Regions from separate parts of the Klebsiella sp. WP3-W18-ESBL-02 genome, predicted to be linked through region 1. Evidence: predicted binding sites of a transcription regulator. Region 1 holds the regulator's gene; each other region holds the start of a gene.
What was found. Region 1 encodes PurR, which represses purine synthesis genes. Its sites were predicted from a motif close to CANGCAAACGTTTGCNTG; they were not measured.
Positions count from the first base shown of each region.

Region 2: glyA (serine hydroxymethyltransferase) is a predicted target of PurR. The motif match lies at 1,709-1,726, and genes of this name have one in related genera.
Region 3: pyrD (quinone-dependent dihydroorotate dehydrogenase) is a predicted target of PurR. The motif match lies at 2,334-2,351, and genes of this name have one in related genera.
Region 4: purE (5-(carboxyamino)imidazole ribonucleotide mutase) is a predicted target of PurR. The motif match lies at 2,348-2,365, and genes of this name have one in related genera.

Region 1 covers NZ_AP021972.1:2,354,053-2,358,265, reverse strand. Annotated here, with positions in the region: gene sodB (superoxide dismutase [Fe]) at 1-273, shown strand, start outside; gene H7R56_RS11145 (MFS transporter) at 350-1,516, opposite strand; gene H7R56_RS11140 (cytochrome bd-I oxidase subunit CydH) at 1,675-1,764, opposite strand; gene purR (HTH-type transcriptional repressor PurR) at 2,059-3,084, shown strand; gene punR (DNA-binding transcriptional activator PunR) at 3,103-4,014, opposite strand; gene punC (purine nucleoside transporter PunC) at 4,127-4,213, shown strand, end outside.
Region 2 covers NZ_AP021972.1:1,364,872-1,369,084, forward strand. Annotated here, with positions in the region: gene cadC (lysine decarboxylation/transport transcriptional activator CadC) at 1-191, opposite strand, end outside; gene hmpA (NO-inducible flavohemoprotein) at 327-1,517, opposite strand; gene glyA (serine hydroxymethyltransferase) at 1,844-3,097, shown strand; gene H7R56_RS06555 (DoxX family protein) at 3,223-3,645, opposite strand; gene hcaD (phenylpropionate dioxygenase ferredoxin reductase subunit) at 3,797-4,213, opposite strand, start outside.
Region 3 covers NZ_AP021972.1:3,250,999-3,255,211, forward strand. Annotated here, with positions in the region: gene H7R56_RS15615 (YcbX family protein) at 1-533, shown strand, start outside; gene zapC (cell division protein ZapC) at 530-1,072, opposite strand; gene pyrD (quinone-dependent dihydroorotate dehydrogenase) at 1,238-2,248, opposite strand; gene ssuE (NADPH-dependent FMN reductase) at 2,498-3,073, shown strand; gene pepN (aminopeptidase N) at 3,163-4,213, opposite strand, start outside.
Region 4 covers NZ_AP021972.1:3,690,050-3,694,262, reverse strand. Annotated here, with positions in the region: gene mnmH (tRNA 2-selenouridine(34) synthase MnmH) at 1-597, opposite strand, end outside; gene purK (5-(carboxyamino)imidazole ribonucleotide synthase) at 704-1,771, opposite strand; gene purE (5-(carboxyamino)imidazole ribonucleotide mutase) at 1,768-2,277, opposite strand; gene lpxH (UDP-2,3-diacylglucosamine diphosphatase) at 2,395-3,117, opposite strand; gene ppiB (peptidylprolyl isomerase B) at 3,121-3,615, opposite strand; gene cysS (cysteine--tRNA ligase) at 3,801-4,213, shown strand, end outside.

The DNA.
Region 1 (4,213 bases):
TTCGCCGACTTCAAAGCCCAGTTTACCGATGCCGCAGTGAAAAACTTCGGCGCAGGCTGGACCTGGCTTGTGAAGAAAGCTGACGGTTCTCTGGCCATCGTATCCACGTCTAACGCCGGCACCCCGCTGACCACCGACGCGAAGCCGCTGTTGACCGTCGACGTGTGGGAACATGCTTACTATATTGACTACCGCAACGCCCGCCCTAACTACCTGGAGCACTTCTGGGCTCTGGTGAACTGGGCGTTCGTGGCTGAAAATCTGGCTGCGTAAGCACAAAAAACCCGGCGTTGCCATGCTTCGCCGGGTGATATGCCATCGCGCAGAAGGCTTGCCTTCTGCGTTTTTTTTACTCGCTGACCAGCGCCTGCGCACCACGGCGACGGCCGCTGAAGAACACGACCGCCAGCGCCAGCGCAGCAACGATCGCCCCCATCACCGGTACAAAGCTGTAGCCCAGCCCGCCCGATATAACCGCACCGCCGGCCACGGCCCCCAGCGCATTACCGAGGTTAAACGCGCCAATATTCACCGACGACGAAAGCCCCGGCGCTTCGTGTGCTACCCGCATCACGCGCATCTGTAGCGGCGGCACCACGGCAAACGTTGCCGCGCCCCACACCACCATGCTAAACGCCGCCCCCACCTGGCTCTGCGCCAGCCAGGGAATGGCCAGCATAATGGCCATCAGCAGCAGCAAGAAACCTTTGAGCGTACCGCTAACCGAGCGGTCAGCAAATTTGCCGCCAAGGAAGTTGCCAATAGAGAAGCCAACGCCAATCAATACCAGCATCAACGTAATAAATCCCGGCGTGGCGTGCGTCAGGGTCCGCAATACCGGCGAAATGTAGGTATAAAGCGTAAACATCGCACCAGCGCCGAGCACGGTGGTCAGTAAGGCAGAAAGTACCTGTGGGCGCACCAGTACCGCCAGCTCACGCTTAACGTCCGGTTTTTCCCCTGCCCCACCCTTCGGCAGCGACAGCCACAGCCCCGCCATGGCGACAATCCCAAGGCCAGCGGTCGCCAGGAACGACATGCGCCAGCCAATGGTTTCACCCAGCCAGGTCGCCGCCGGAACGCCGCCGATATTGGCAATTGTCAGGCCCATAAACATGGTCGCTACCGCGCTCGCCTGCTTATGCTTCGGCACAACGCTCGCGGCAACCACCGACCCCAGACCAAAGAACGCGCCGTGGTTGAGGCTGGTAATAATGCGCGACAGCATCAGCGTGGTGTAGTCAGGCGAGATAGCCGACAGCACGTTACCAAGGGTAAAAATCGCCATCAGGAAAATCAGCGCATTGCGCCGCGCGCGATGAGACAACAGCAGCGTCATCAGCGGGGCCCCGACCATCACGCCCACGGCGTAGGCGCTGATCAACATTCCAGCGGCGGGAATAGAGACGTCAACGCCCTTCGCAATGACCGGCAGCAGCCCCATGGGCGAAAATTCGGTGGTCCCTATGCCAAAGGCGCCAATCGCCAGGGCAAGCAGGGGATAATTGACTTTCATGCAAAAACTCCGGTTGGCCGCGCACAGCTGGCGGCATGACAACATAGGGCAAAAGCATGACATCAATCACAGAAAATCAGAAGTGTACAAAACAGCAAAAGATTATTGCTAATTTGATAACAATTGACGGGAGGGAGCGAACTCCCTCACCGGAGGAATTAATGCAATACGGCGGTCAGTGCAGCGGCAACAATGAGCGCAAGCGTAATAATGGTAGTGGTGAGCGACAGCTTAAGTTCGGTACTCATCAATTTTTCTCCTTTTTATTGCCACAGTGAAACTGAGCTTACTCATTTTTGCACAGATAATCGTAAAAATCTTCACAGATTTAGCAGGATGTTGTTTTTTGCTCTTCCACTTTGCGTCGGGATACGTCAAAATTCGACGCTTATTTATAAGCGTACCGGCCATTGACCCCCTCCTGTCGTCCTGTATCGTTTTCCCGGCGAATCGCAATTCACAAAATTGCGTCAGGGTGTGTGAAGGCAAACGTTTTCCTTTCGATTTTTTCAGGGGCAGGCCAGGGTCTGGAGTGAGATGGAATGGCAACAATTAAAGATGTAGCGAAGCGCGCAAACGTTTCCACTACAACCGTATCACATGTAATTAACAAAACGCGTTTTGTCGCCGAAGAGACGCGTGAAGCGGTCTGGGCGGCGATTAAAGAACTGCACTACTCGCCGAGCGCCGTTGCCCGCAGCCTGAAGGTCAACCACACCAAATCCATTGGTTTGCTGGCCACCAGCAGTGAAGCAGCCTATTTTGCCGAAATTATTGAGGCCGTAGAGAAAAACTGCTTCCAGAAAGGGTATACCCTGATCCTCGGCAACGCGTGGAACAATCTTGAGAAGCAGCGCGCGTACCTGTCAATGATGGCGCAAAAGCGCGTCGACGGTCTGCTGGTCATGTGCTCAGAATACCCGGAGTCACTGCTCTCCATGCTGGAAGAGTATCGTCACATTCCAATGGTGGTGATGGACTGGGGCGAAGCCAAAGCCGATTTTACCGACTCGGTTATCGATAACGCCTTCGAAGGCGGTTATATGGCGGGCCGCTATCTGATCGAACGCGGCCATCGCGATATCGGCGTGATCCCGGGCCCGCTGGAGCGCAATACCGGCGCAGGCCGTCTGGCAGGCTTTATGAAAGCGATGGAAGAAGCGCAGATTAACGTACCGGCAAACTGGATTGTTCAGGGCGACTTTGAACCAGAATCCGGCTACCGGGCGATGCAGCAGATTCTGTCCCAGCACCCGCGCCCAACCGCCATCTTCTGCGGCGGCGATATTATGGCCATGGGCGCACTGTGTGCCGCCGATGAAATGGGGCTGCGCGTGCCGCAGGATATTTCGCTGATCGGGTATGATAACGTGCGTAACTCACGTTTCTTCACCCCCGCGCTGACCACTATCCATCAGCCGAAGGACTCGCTTGGCGAAACGGCCTTTAACATGCTGATGGATCGCATCGTCAGCAAGCGCGAAGAGTCACAGTCAATTGAGGTGCACCCGCGCCTGATTGAGCGTCGTTCTGTGGCCGACGGTCCATATCGCGACTACCGCCGTTAATCGCGTTCTGCGAGCGCCCTATACGGGCGTTCGCAGCCACTCCTCGTTCAGCGTCTCACTATCCCCCAGATACTCCAGCAGCCAGCTTAATGCCGGTGACGCTTCACTTTGCTGCCACGTGAGGCAACAGGCGGCATCCGGGAACGGGTTCTCCAGCGTCAGTGCGACCCACTCTCCGCTCTCCAGCCATGGCTGAGCCAGATGCCCCGGCACCATCGCCGCACATAAGCCGGCGGAAATACAGGTTTCTGACGACGCCCAATCCGGCACCACCACGCGTTTTTGGTTATCCAGCAGCCAGGTCGTACGCTTAGGCAGCGAACGTGAGGTATCCTCGCGCACCAGTGACGGCCAGTTGCGCAGTACATCATCGCTGAGCGGCCCATCCAGACGCGCCAGCGGATGTGCGCTGGACACCACGCAGTGCCAGTTGAGCATTCCCATATCCCTAAAAGCAAAGCGCCCCCCGACCGGAATCGCCTGCGTGGCGCCAATCGCCAGCTCGACGCGGCCGTCCGCCAGCGCATCCCATACGCCGTTAAAGACTTCCTGGTAAACAATCAGCTCAACGTCGCTAAAGTGACGGTAAAAATCGACGATCAGCTGGCGCGTACGCTGTGGCTTAACAATATTATCAACGGCAATCGCCAACTGGCCACGCCAGCCGTTGGCAATCTGCTGGCACTGCTGGCGGGTGATCTGCATTTTTTTGATAACAGACCGCCCTTCTTTCAGGAACCATGCCCCGGCAGGCGTTAATTCCACGTCGCGATGACGGCGTTCAAACAGCGGTACAGCCAGCCACTCTTCCAGCTGTCGTACCGTATAGCTTACCGCAGAAGGCACACGATGCAGTTCCTGCGCGGCGGCGCTAAAGCTACCGTTACGCGCTACCGCATCAACGACTTCAAGAGAATATTCAGACCACATTTTCTGCCTGCAAAAAATTTGAATCCATGGCTCAAATATTAGCGTTTCACAACCCTGAATGCACTCTCTACACTCGGCGGCAAGGTTAATATCAGATAATAAAGGGCAATTTATGCAACCTGGGAAAGGATTTTTAGTCTGGCTCGCGGGGCTGAGCGTGCTGGGTTTTCTGGCCACCGACATGTACCTGCCTGCTTTT
Region 2 (4,213 bases), 990 kb from region 1:
GTCACCATGTTGCGCATCCAGATATTATCGATCAGTTCATCACGGCTCAGCACTTCACCCGGATGCTGGGCAAAGTACATCAGCAAATCGATTAATCGAGGTTCCAGGGTGAGCTGTTGTCCAGGGCGGCTGATTTGATTAATAGAGGGTGCGATCAGCCATTCCCCAACGCGTACGACCGGTTGTTGCATATAAATGAATCGCCAAAGGATAAAAAATAGGATAGAGGCCTAATCATAACACAATTAACTACCCGTTTTTTTGACCTCAGCGAGCGTTGGCAGGGAGAGGCAGGCGGGCAATCATGCCCGCCTGGAAAGAAATAATTACAGAACTTTGTGCGGCCCGAAGCATTCGTAATGAATGCGTTCGGCGTTGATGCCCTGCGCCACCAGCTGTTTCGCGGCGTGTTGCATAAAGGCAATCGGGCCACAGAGATAGAACTGCATCTGCGGGTCCTGCAGACTTTCTGCCAGCGGGGCCAGCGTCATCAGGCCTTCGCTATCAAAGGCACCTGCTTCGCGATCGGCGTCGGTTGGCGTGCGATACCACACATGCGAGCGGAAGTGCGGCAGCGCTGCGCCGTGGGCCTTCACTTCATCCGCAAAGGCGTGAACTTCACCGTTTTCCGCCGCGTGGAACCAGTTTACCTGCGCCGGATGGTGGCGTTTGGCCAGACTATCCAGCATCGCCAGCATCGGCGTCTGGCCGACGCCGCCGGAAATCAAGGTAACCGGCGTCTGCGCGGAAACATTCAGGAAGAAATCGCCAGCAGGTGCAGCCAGATGGATAACATCGCCTTCTTTTGCCGCGTTATGCAGCCAGTTTGAAACCTGGCCGCCGTTTTCGCGTTTTACCGCAATGCGGTAACCCTTACCGTTCGGGCTGCGCGTCAGTGAATACTGACGAATTTCCTGGAATGCAAAATCTTCCGGCTTCAGCCAGACCGCCAGATACTGCCCCGGCTGATAATCCGCGACGGGCTCACCGTCTACCGGTTCCATTTCGAAGCTGGCGACCAGCGCGCTTTGCGGGATTTTTTTGACGATGCGGAAAGCACGAGTGCCTTCCCAGCCGCCGGTTTTGTTGGCGTTGTCCTGATAGATCTCCGCTTCACGCTGGATAAACACGCCGGCCAGCACGCCGTAGGCTTTACCCCATGCGTCCAGCACTTCCTGACCCGGGCTGAACATCTCATCCAGCGTCGCTAACAGATGAGCACCGACAATGTTGTACTGCTCTGGCTTAATCTGGAAGCTAGTGTGCTTCTGCGCAATTTTCTCCACCGCTGGCAGCAGAGCCGGCAGATTTTCAATATTACTGGCATAGGCGGCAATCGCGTTGAACAGCGCTTCACGCTGATCGCCGTTGCGCTGGTTGCTCATATTGAAAATCTCTTTCAGCTCCGGATTATGGGTAAACATCCGGTCATAAAAGTGGGCGGTGAGCTTCGGGCCGGTTTCAACCAGCAGCGGAATGGTGGCTTTCACGGTCGCGATGGTTTGAGCATCTAGCATGGCAGGTTTTCCTTACGTGTTATCTATTGTTGCATGTTAAATGCATCTTATAAAAATAACCCTTCTTTGTAAATGGTTCTTTGTGACAATGCATCATCGCGGTTACAACATGAATTATTCGCATCACAATCCTGAAAAGAAATCCGTTTACCTTATCAAGTGCTTTATTCCTCAAGCCCTTGTGCAGCCTGAAGGTAAACGTTTGCGTAATTTCGTTTGTCAAGACCTGTTATCACAGAACTAATCAGTTATACTGTGGGCCGTTGTCCAACAGGACTGCCTTTTTCAGGCCAAAATTTTATTGTTAGCTGAGTCAGGAGATGCGGATGTTAAAGCGTGAAATGAACATTGCCGATTATGATGCCGAACTGTGGCAGGCTATGGAGCAAGAAAAAGTACGTCAGGAAGAGCACATTGAACTGATCGCCTCCGAAAACTACACCAGCCCACGCGTTATGCAGGCGCAGGGCTCTCAGCTGACCAACAAATATGCTGAAGGTTATCCGGGTAAGCGTTACTACGGCGGCTGTGAATACGTCGATATCGTGGAACAGCTGGCTATCGACCGCGCGAAAGAACTGTTCGGCGCCGACTATGCTAACGTTCAGCCGCACTCGGGTTCTCAGGCTAACTTTGCTGTCTACACCGCGCTGCTGCAGCCGGGCGATACCGTGCTGGGTATGAACCTGGCGCAGGGCGGCCACCTGACTCACGGCTCTCCGGTTAACTTCTCCGGCAAACTGTACAACATCGTGCCTTATGGTATCGACGAGTCCGGCAAAATTGACTACGAAGAAATGGCCAAGCTGGCGCAGACCCACAAACCGAAGATGATCATCGGCGGCTTCTCTGCTTACTCCGGCGTAGTCGATTGGGCAAAAATGCGTGAAATCGCCGACAGCATCGGCGCTTACCTGTTCGTTGACATGGCGCACGTTGCGGGTCTGATTGCCGCAGGCGTTTACCCGAACCCGGTTCCGCATGCTCACGTTGTGACCACCACGACCCACAAAACCCTGGCGGGTCCGCGCGGCGGCCTGATCCTGGCGAAAGGTGGTGATGAAGAGCTGTACAAAAAACTGAACTCTGCCGTGTTCCCAAGCGCGCAGGGCGGCCCGCTGATGCACGTGATTGCCGGTAAAGCGGTAGCGCTGAAAGAAGCGATGGAGCCGGAGTTCAAAGTCTACCAGCAGCAGGTTGCGAAAAACGCCAAAGCGATGGTGGAAGTGTTCCTGAACCGCGGTTACAAAGTGGTGTCTGGCGGGACTGAAAACCACCTGTTCCTGCTGGACCTGGTGGATAAAAACCTGACCGGTAAAGAAGCTGACGCTGCCCTGGGTCGCGCTAACATCACCGTGAACAAAAACAGCGTGCCGAACGATCCGAAGAGCCCGTTTGTGACTTCCGGTATCCGCATCGGTTCTCCGGCTATCACTCGCCGCGGCTTCAAAGAAGCGGAAGCGAAGGAGCTGGCTGGCTGGATGTGTGACGTGCTGGATAACATCAATGATGAAGCCACCATCGAACGCGTGAAAGCAAAAGTGCTGGATATCTGCGCTCGCTTCCCGGTTTACGCATAAGCGCTAATCGTCAGATGTAAAAAAAGGCCGCGAATGCGGCCTTTTTTTATGCCCGATGGCGCTACGCTTATCGAGCCGACATGCTGCGCAGGCCTGATAAGGCGAAGCCGCCACCAGGAAAAAAGCTAGCGCCGATCCAGCGAAATTTTCCCCGGCCCGACAATGGCCAGCAGCAGGAACGCCCCCGCGATACTGATGTTCTTATAGAAGTTAATCATATTCGCCATCACCGCATCGCCGGTCATATCCCAGTAATGGAGGCCTATCACCGCCGTCCCTAGCGTATAGAACAGAAAGATAATCGCCAGAGGACGAGTGAAGAAGCCAAGAATGATCAGAATAACGGCCGGAACTTCCATCACAATCGCGATAATCGCCGCCAGCGCGGGCATCGGCGTACCGATTGACGCCATGTACTGCACCGTGCCGTCGTAGTGAAGCATTTTGGGGTAACCGGAGAGAATAAACAGCAGCACAATGGCGATACGGGCGATTAGCAGCAGCAAATCGCGTGAGGCGCCAAAGTCGAGATAGCGAAGCGAGTTCATGGCCGTTCCTTAGTGTAAGTATGTATGTTTTAAACGTAATACATAATTTTGTGACTTGCCACACAGGAACGAGAAATCAGTCATTTGGCTGTTGGTTGAGTCAACAACGTCGATAGACCTCCTTTCCGTAGGGAAAGGAGGTCTGAACGTGTTAAAGCGACTTCAATGCAACGCTTTCATCACACAGCGCGGTTTCACTGACCGATCGTCCCGATTGGATAAGCTTGCGCAGTACGCGTACGTCGCGCCCGTTATTCAGCGCGACGGCACCGACCAGTACGCCTTCGCGCAGCTGGAACCAGATGGCTTGATGCGCATTCGGATCGCCACGACACAGCCAGCTGTCGCCGTGCATGTCGCCGATAAACTGCAGGTTATCGCTGTACTGATCGGTCCAGAACCAGCTCGGCCCGGCGGCGGGCGGAGGCAGGTTGAGCATCGCTGCCGCTGCCGTCTGCGCCTGAAGGTTTGCATTTTCCCAGCTCTCGATGCGGCGCAGCGAACCGTCGGGCTGGCGCGTTAGCGCCACGTCACCGGCGGCGAAAATCGCCGGATCGGCGGTGGAGCA
Region 3 (4,213 bases), 900 kb from region 1:
TCGGCGACGTCGTGTTTGACGTCGTTAAGCCGTGCAGCCGATGTATTTTTACAACCATCAGCCCGGAGAAGGGGCAAAAGCATCCCGCCGGGGAACCGTTAAATACTCTGCAGACGTTTCGTACCGATTCGGCCAGCGGCGACGTCGATTTTGGCCAGAATCTGATTGCCCGCAATAGCGGCGTTGTACGCGTGGGTGATGAGGTGGATATTCTCGCGACCGGGCCGGGCAAAGTCTATACCGCCGCGCAGAGCGACGAAGCCGTGGCGCCGCAGGCGCAGCAAAATGCGTTGGTCGATATTGACTGGGAGGGAAACACCTTCAGCGGCAATAATCAGCAGGTATTGCTGGAGCAGCTCGAGCAGCAGGGTATTCGCATCCCCTACACCTGCCGCGCTGGCCTGTGCGGTAGCTGCCGCGTGACGCTGGTTGAAGGGGAAGTCAGCCCGCTTAAGAAAAGCGCGGTCGCGGCCGACGGCACCATACTGAGCTGCAGCTGCATACCTAAAACGGCGCTGAAGCTAAAAAGTTAAACCGCCTGTTCCAGGCTGTAACCGTCGAGCCCAGGCTGCGGTTGCAGCCTGTCATTCATCACTTTGATCGGGTCGCCAAGCTGCATTGTGCGCCCGGCCAGAACCAGACCCGGCTGGGCCAGCAGACACAGCGCGGCGTTCTCACCCGGCTCAACCACCAGCAGGTTCACCTGGCTGTCGTCATCGCTCAGCCAGACGCGAGCCGCATCGCCGGTGACCGGCGTCCAGGCATCTTGATGGGCGCGGAAGTGCCAGCTTTTCGGCATTTGCGGCTTCAGGAAGCGGATCGCCACCAGCGCGTTAAGAATAAGTTCAGCGCGGTGTTCTTTCGACAGCAGCAGGTCGCGGCATTTTTCTTCAAAAGAGAAATACAGTGCAGCGTCATCGACGCAAAAACCGGTAGGAGCAAAAGCATCGGGCGTTAACATGCGACGAGCAAAACGCGAGCGGAACAACATGCCGTTGGCTAAATCGAGCATCATACGATCGTGCTCTTCATCATAATACCAGCGCCAGTTATCATCAGGTTTAATTCGCATGTGTTTCCCCCATCATTTTTGCATCCATTGCGCTGTCTGTTCTTCCATTCCGTTATTGTCGCCCTAAATAATAAAAGACTAATATGTCTAAATAAGCAACAATAGGGAAATATAAAGCAACCAGGGCTGGAAATAAAGCCCTGGATCACATTACGAAGAAAAAGACTAGATGTGGGTGACGATTTCTTTAATCAGCGGTGGGCCTTTAAAAATAAAGCCGGAATAAATCTGTACCAGCGTTGCGCCAGCCGCCATCTTTTCGCGCGCCGCCATCACTGAATCGATACCACCGACGCCAATAATAGGCAGCTGACCTTTTAATTCAGCCGACAGCATACGAATAATTTCGGTACTTTTTAATTGTAATGGACGACCGCTCAAACCACCGGTTTCATCACAGTGTTTCATCCCCTGAACCAGCGAACGATCCAATGTCGTATTGGTGGCAATTACCCCATCGATATTATGGCGAAGCAAACTATCGGCCACCTGGATCAACTCCTCGTGAGAAAGATCCGGCGCGATCTTCACTGCCACAGGAACATATTTATGGTGCTTTTGCTGAAGCTCTGATTGTTTATTTTTAATACCAGAAAGCAGATCGTCCAGCGCCTCACCATATTGCAGCGTGCGTAATCCCGGGGTATTTGGCGATGAAATATTAATCGCAATATAACCGGCATAGGCGTAGATTTTTTCCATACAAATCAGATAGTCATCTTTGCCGTGCTCGACAGGGGTGTCTTTATTTTTGCCAATATTAATCCCCAGAATACCGTCGAAATGCGCCTTTTTAACGTTCTCAACCAAGTTATCTACACCATGGTTATTGAAGCCCATGCGGTTGATCAGCCCTTCCGCATCCACCAGGCGGAACAGGCGCGGTTTATCGTTACCCGGCTGCGCGCGCGGCGTAACGGTGCCAATTTCGATCGAACCAAATCCCATGGCCCCTAAGGCATCTATACATTCACCGTCTTTATCCAGACCGGCGGCCAGACCGAGAGGGTTTTTAAACGTCAGCCCCATACAGGTGACCGGTTTTTCCGGTACTTTCTGGCGCACGAGCGCTTCCAGCGGCGTACCGGTGACACGGCGTAATTGTTGGAACGTTAATTCATGAGCGCGCTCTGGATCGAGCTGGAAAAGTGCTTTACGAACGAAGGGATAGTACATGAACTCTCCTGGATTCCCGGTGTGCAAACCGGGGGCGTATTATGTGCGATCTTGCTTCGAAAGGGAATTGACCTATGGCAAAAAAAGCGCAATCGTTTTCCTCTCCTCCTTTATCGCGCTCAGCGCATATGCATTTTCCGGTAATCCTACGCCGGAAAAAGTATTTCGCGCGCCAGAACGGCTTTGAGACACTGGTACAAATGTTATCAACTTTAACTTTATGTTTATTTTTGGTTATAAGGAGAGATTATGCGCGTCATTACTTTAGCTGGCAGTCCCCGCTTTCCTTCTCGCTCCAGCGCGCTGCTGGAATACGCACGCGAGAAGCTGTCAGCGGCCGACGTCGAAGTGTTTCACTGGCATCTGCAGAATTTTGCGCCGGAAGATCTCTTCCACGCTCGTTTTGACAGCCCGGCGCTGCAAACCTTAACCGAACAGTTGAGCCATGCGGATGGGCTTATTATCGCCACGCCGGTGTATAAAGCCTCATTTGCCGGCGCGTTAAAGGCTCTGCTCGATCTGCTGCCAGAGCGCGCGCTGGAAGGAAAAATCGTGCTGCCGCTGGCCACCGGCGGCACCGTGGCGCATATGCTGGCGGTCGATTACGCCCTCAAACCGGTGCTCAACGCGCTGAAAGCACAGGAGATTCTGCAGGGCGTATTCGCCGACGACAGCCAGGTGACCGATTATCAGCACAAGCCGCAGTTCAGCCCGAACCTGCACACGCGGCTGGACAACGCGCTGGAGACATTCTGGCAGGCGCTGCACCGGCGGGACATTCAGGTCCCCGCTTTAAATACCGCGCGACAGGCTGCCCATGTTTGATAAAAAAAACGCCGCAGGCAAATACCCGCGGCGTTTTTCATTTATTGCGTGAAGAACCCCCGGGAGGTTAACGCCTTCCGGGGCAACGATTACGCTAGCGCTTTCGTAATCTTCTCGAACAGATCGCCGGACAGATTTTCCAGCCCTTTCAGCTGCTCCAGCGCCGCACGCATCAGCGCCTGGCGTTTGGCATCATAGCGTTTCAGGCGGATCAGCGGCTCAATCAGACGTGAAGCCACCTGCGGGTTTTTGCTGTTCAGTATGGTGAGCATTTCCACCAGGAACTGGTAGCCGCTACCGTCCTGGGCATGGAACGCCGCCGGGTTACTACCGGCAAAAGCACCTATCAGAGAGCGAATACGGTTCGGGTTATTCATACTGAATGAGCGATGGTTCAACAACTTACGCACCGTCGCCAGCACATCTTCCGCCGGACTGGTCGCTTGCAAAATCAGCCATTTATCCATCACCAGACCGTCGTGATGCCACTTATCATCATATTCCTGCATCAGGGCATCGCGACACGGCAGCTCTGCCGCCACGGCCGCCGACAGCGCCGCCAGCGCATCCGTCATGTTATCGGCATGATGGTACTGATCGCTCACCAGCTTATCGCCAAGCTCACGGTCACCAAATGCCAGATAGCGCAGGCAGGTATTGCGCAGCGAACGCTTGCCTATGTCGGCATGCTCTACGCGATAGCTGTCGAGCTTGTTGGCGTTATACACCGCCAGACATTCATCGGCCAGTTCAGTCGCCAGCGTACGGGTCAGCGCTTCGCGCACCGCAGCAATAGCGATAGGATCAATAATCTCGAACAGCTCAGCAATTTCGCTCGTTGATGGCAGCGTCAGGATTTCAGCCGCCAGCGCCGGGTCGATGTGCTCATCAAGCAGAATCGCGCGGAACGCATCGGCAACGTGTACCGGCAGCGACAGCGGCTGGCCCTGCTGATGGCGCGCGACGTTGAGTTTGATATAGGTCGCCAGCAGGCTCTGCGCCGCATCCCAACGGGAGAAATCGTTACGCGCATGACGCATCAGGAACGTGAGCTGCTGATCGCTCCATTTATACTCCAGCTTCACCGGCGCGGAGAACTCACGCAGCAGCGATGGCACCGGCTGGAAGTAAACATTATCA
Region 4 (4,213 bases), 1.3 Mb from region 1:
CTTCAGCAGCGCCGTCGCTAGGTGGTTCTCAAAGGTCGCCTGGGAAAACTGGGCGCTGAGGGTCCGGCCGAATGAAGAACCGCGATGGTGTGCTAACCCTTCCAGGTCGATGCCCTGAGGCTGCTGGCGAACCAGCGGCGTTTTGCCATTACCGGTACAGCCGCCGACCAGCACGATCGGATGACGAACCAGTGCTTCCGTCGCCTGCATTGCCGCCTGGCGCAGCGCCTTGTAGCCGCCGACGATCAGCGGGTAATCAATGCCCTGGTCTTTAAGCCAGCTTTGCACAATATGCGAACGCTGCCCGCCGCGCGCGCAGCACAGATAGCCCTGCGGCGCCTGTCGACAGGCCGCCAGCCATGCGTCGATGCGGCGCTGGCGCGTCTCACCGGCAACCAGTTTGTGGCCGAGCGCGAGGGCGGCTTCCGCGCCTTGACGTTTATAGCAGGTGCCGACGGCTGCGCGTTCATCATCGGTCATCAACGGTAGGTTCACGGCTGCAGGCACCGCGCCGTGGGCAAACTCAACCGGGGCGCGAACGTCAATGATGGGCGTTTCCGCGCGCAGAATGGCGCAGTAATCCGTCCCATTTTCCATGGGGCAATCCTTCTCTGGCAAAGTGGGGTATGGCGTTTAGGGCAGGATTTTACGCTTCAAGGAGGGGGCCGGGGAAGCGTTAGATTCTTTCCCCGGCACTAAAGGCTTACTTCAGGCGTGCTTGCGCCCAGGCAATGCCGCTGGCGTATTCGCCTGGCAGCAGCGGAACCAGCGCTTCCAGCGTTGCGCTGAGGCGGCCGGTGTCGCTGTCGCTGAGGTTAAGGTGGCCCACTTTACGACCCGGGCGAACCTCTTTGTCGTACCAGTGCAGATGCACCAGCGGCAGCTTCAGCCAGTCATAGTTGAGATCGGTACCAATCAGGTTAACCATCACCGACGGGCTGTTGACCACCGGCGGCGGCAGCGGCAGATCGGTAATGGCGCGCAGGTGCAGTTCGAACTGGCTAATCGACGCGCCGTTCTGCGTCCAGTGGCCGCTGTTGTGCACGCGCGGCGCCAGTTCGTTAATCAGCAGCCCGCCCGGCGTGATAAAACACTCCATGGCCATCACGCCGACGTAGTTCAGCGCTTGCATAATGGCGCTGAGCATGGCTTCTGCCTGCGCCTGCTGTTGGGCATCGGCCTGCGGGAAGGCAACGCTCATGCGCAGAATACCGTCCTGATGCAGGTTGTGGGTCAACGGATAAAATACGGTGCTGCCGTCGCGCGCGCGGGCGCCCACCAGCGACACTTCGCCGGAGAAATTAATCCCCTGCTCGACGATGCATTCGCCATAGCACTCTTCCGGCAGCTGCGCGGTATCGTCTTTGCGCAGGCGCCACTGGCCGCGGCCGTCGTAGCCGCCGGTGCGGCGCTTGACGATCGCCAGCTCGCCCAGACGGTCAAATACGGCCGGCCACTCTTGCTCGCTGGCCAGCAGTTGCCACGGGGCGGTGGCCAGGCCGAGCTTATCGAAGAGCTGCTTTTGCGTCAGACGGTCGGCGATAATCGGGAAGACGTCGCGGTTTACAAAAGCGGTATGCTCGGCCAGCTCGCGGGTCAGGGCGGTTTCCGGCCAGCGTTCAATTTCAGCGGTAATCACGCTCTGCTGGAACGGCACGGCGGCCGGGTCAGCTTCTAGTCCTACCGGCCAGACGGCAATGCCCAGCGGTTCACCGGCCTGACGCAGCATACGGCCAAGCTGGCCGTTGCCCAGTACGCAGACCTGCTTCATGCGGCACCTCGCGGGTCCGGGTTTTCCAGAACGTCATCGGTTTGTGCTTGGCGCCACTCGGCCAGACGCTGATGCAACTGCGCATCGTGCTGAGCCAGAATCTGTGCGGCCAGCAGCGCGGCGTTGGCGGCGCCGGCTTTACCAATCGCCAGCGTCCCTACCGGGATCCCGCGCGGCATCTGTACGATAGAGTAGAGACTATCGACGCCGCTTAATGCCGCGCTCTGTACCGGCACGCCCAGCACCGGTACCAGCGTTTTGGCGGCAATCATTCCGGGTAAGTGCGCTGCACCGCCGGCTCCGGCAATAATCACCTGGTAGCCGTTCTCTTCCGCTGTTTCGGCAAAACTGAACAGCTTATCGGGCGTGCGGTGGGCGGAAACCACTTCAACATGGTGAGGAACATTCAGAATATCAAGGATTTCTGCGGCGAACTGCATGGTAGCCCAGTCGCTTTTGGACCCCATCACGATGGCGATACGTGCCGGATTATTGCGGGAAGACATGCGTCTGAAAACTCCTGTGGGTGTGCTGCACACGACTTAGAGGCCACAGAGAATACCACGGAAAATGGGCAAGGAAAACGGTTGCGTCGCCGTGAAATGGCGTATTCAGACGGAAATTTAAAACGCGAAAGGAATCAGCTCAACGTCGTCCTGGGTCACTTTGACCATCGAGCCGTTGCTGTGCCATGCTCCGAGCACCACGCGGTGCGCCAGCGCGCCGTTGGCGTTGAGCTCATGGATAGCCGGACGATGCGTATGACCGTGAATCAGCCACTGCACCTGATGTTTTTCCATCACCGCGACGACGGCATTCTGGTTTACATCCATGATGTCCATCGACTTGTGGCTATTGGCGGCTTTGCTGTCGTGACGCATTTTCTGCGCAATACGGCGGCGAATAAACAGCGGCAGGGCGAGGAACAGCCTTTGAATCCAAGGAGTATGTACTTTTGCGCGGAAGGCCAGATAGCCGGGATCGTCGGTACAAAGCGTGTCGCCGTGCATAATCAGCAGCCGGCGGCCATAGAGATCGAGCACCTGTTCTTCGGGCAGCAGCAGCATACCGCTCTCGCGGGCAAAGCGTTTGCCTATCAGGAAGTCACGATTGCCGTGAATAAAGAAACAGGGTACGCCAGCGTCAACCAGCGATTTAATGGCCGCAGCCATTTCACGGTGCAGCGGATTCGGATCGTCATCGCCAATCCACGCCTCGAACAGGTCGCCTAAGATATACAGTGCGTCGGCCTGGCGAGCTTCACCGCGTAAAAAACGCAGAAAACCGGCGGTAATCGCCGGTTCTTCTGTTTGCAGGTGCAAATCTGCGATAAAAAGTGTCGCCACTAATTACTCGCTGACGGTCACGCTGGTGATCACAACGTCTTCTTTCGGAACGTCCTGATGCATACCGCTGCGGCCGGTGGAAACGCCTTTGATCTTGTCAACAACGTCCATACCTTCAACCACTTCAGCAAACACGCAGTAGCCCCAACCCTGCAGGCTTTCGCCGGAGAAGTTCAGGAAGTCGTTGTCGGCAACGTTAATGAAGAACTGGGCGGTGGCGGAGTGCGGAGCCTGAGTACGCGCCATGGCCAGCGTACCACGGGTGTTTTTCAGACCGTTGTTCGCTTCGTTCTTGATCGCTTCTTTGGTGGTTTTCTGCTTCATGCCCGGCTCGAAGCCGCCGCCCTGAATCATGAATCCGTTGATAACACGGTGGAAGATGGTGTTGTCGTAGAAACCTTCGCGGCAGTAATCCAGGAAGTTTTTAACTGTTTCCGGCGCTTTGTCGTCGAAAGTTTTGATAACGATGTCGCCGTGATTAGTGTGGAAAGTAACCATTTCTGCATCCTGTTCCGTTTATTGTGGTGCTTTCGCCCGACGGTGGGCGGCATATAGGCGTCTGTTATAGCATAAGCCGGGACATCGATCACCTTGCATTGTGTGCTGCTTCCGGGTTGAATTACGGGTAGAATATACCGTTTCAGGCGTATGCCCGGTTCACACACGTAAACATGGAATTCTCGATGCTAAAAATCTTCAATACAATGACCCGCCAAAAAGAGGAATTTAAGCCTATTCACGCCGGTGAAGTCGGCATGTACGTGTGTGGTATCACCGTTTACGATCTCTGTCATATCGGCCATGGCCGCACCTTCGTCTCCTTCGACGTCGTCGCGCGTTACCTGCGTTTCCTCGGTTATAAGCTGAAGTATGTGCGTAACATCACCGATATTGACGACAAAATTATCAAACGTGCCAATGAAAACGGCGAAAGCTTTGTTGCGCTGGTGGATCGCATGATTGCCGAAATGCACAAAGACTTCGACGCGCTGAACATTCTGCGTCCGGATCAGGAGCCACGTGCGACCCACCACATTCACGAGATTATTGAAATCACCGAACAGCTGATCGCCAAAGGCCACGCCTACGTGGCGGA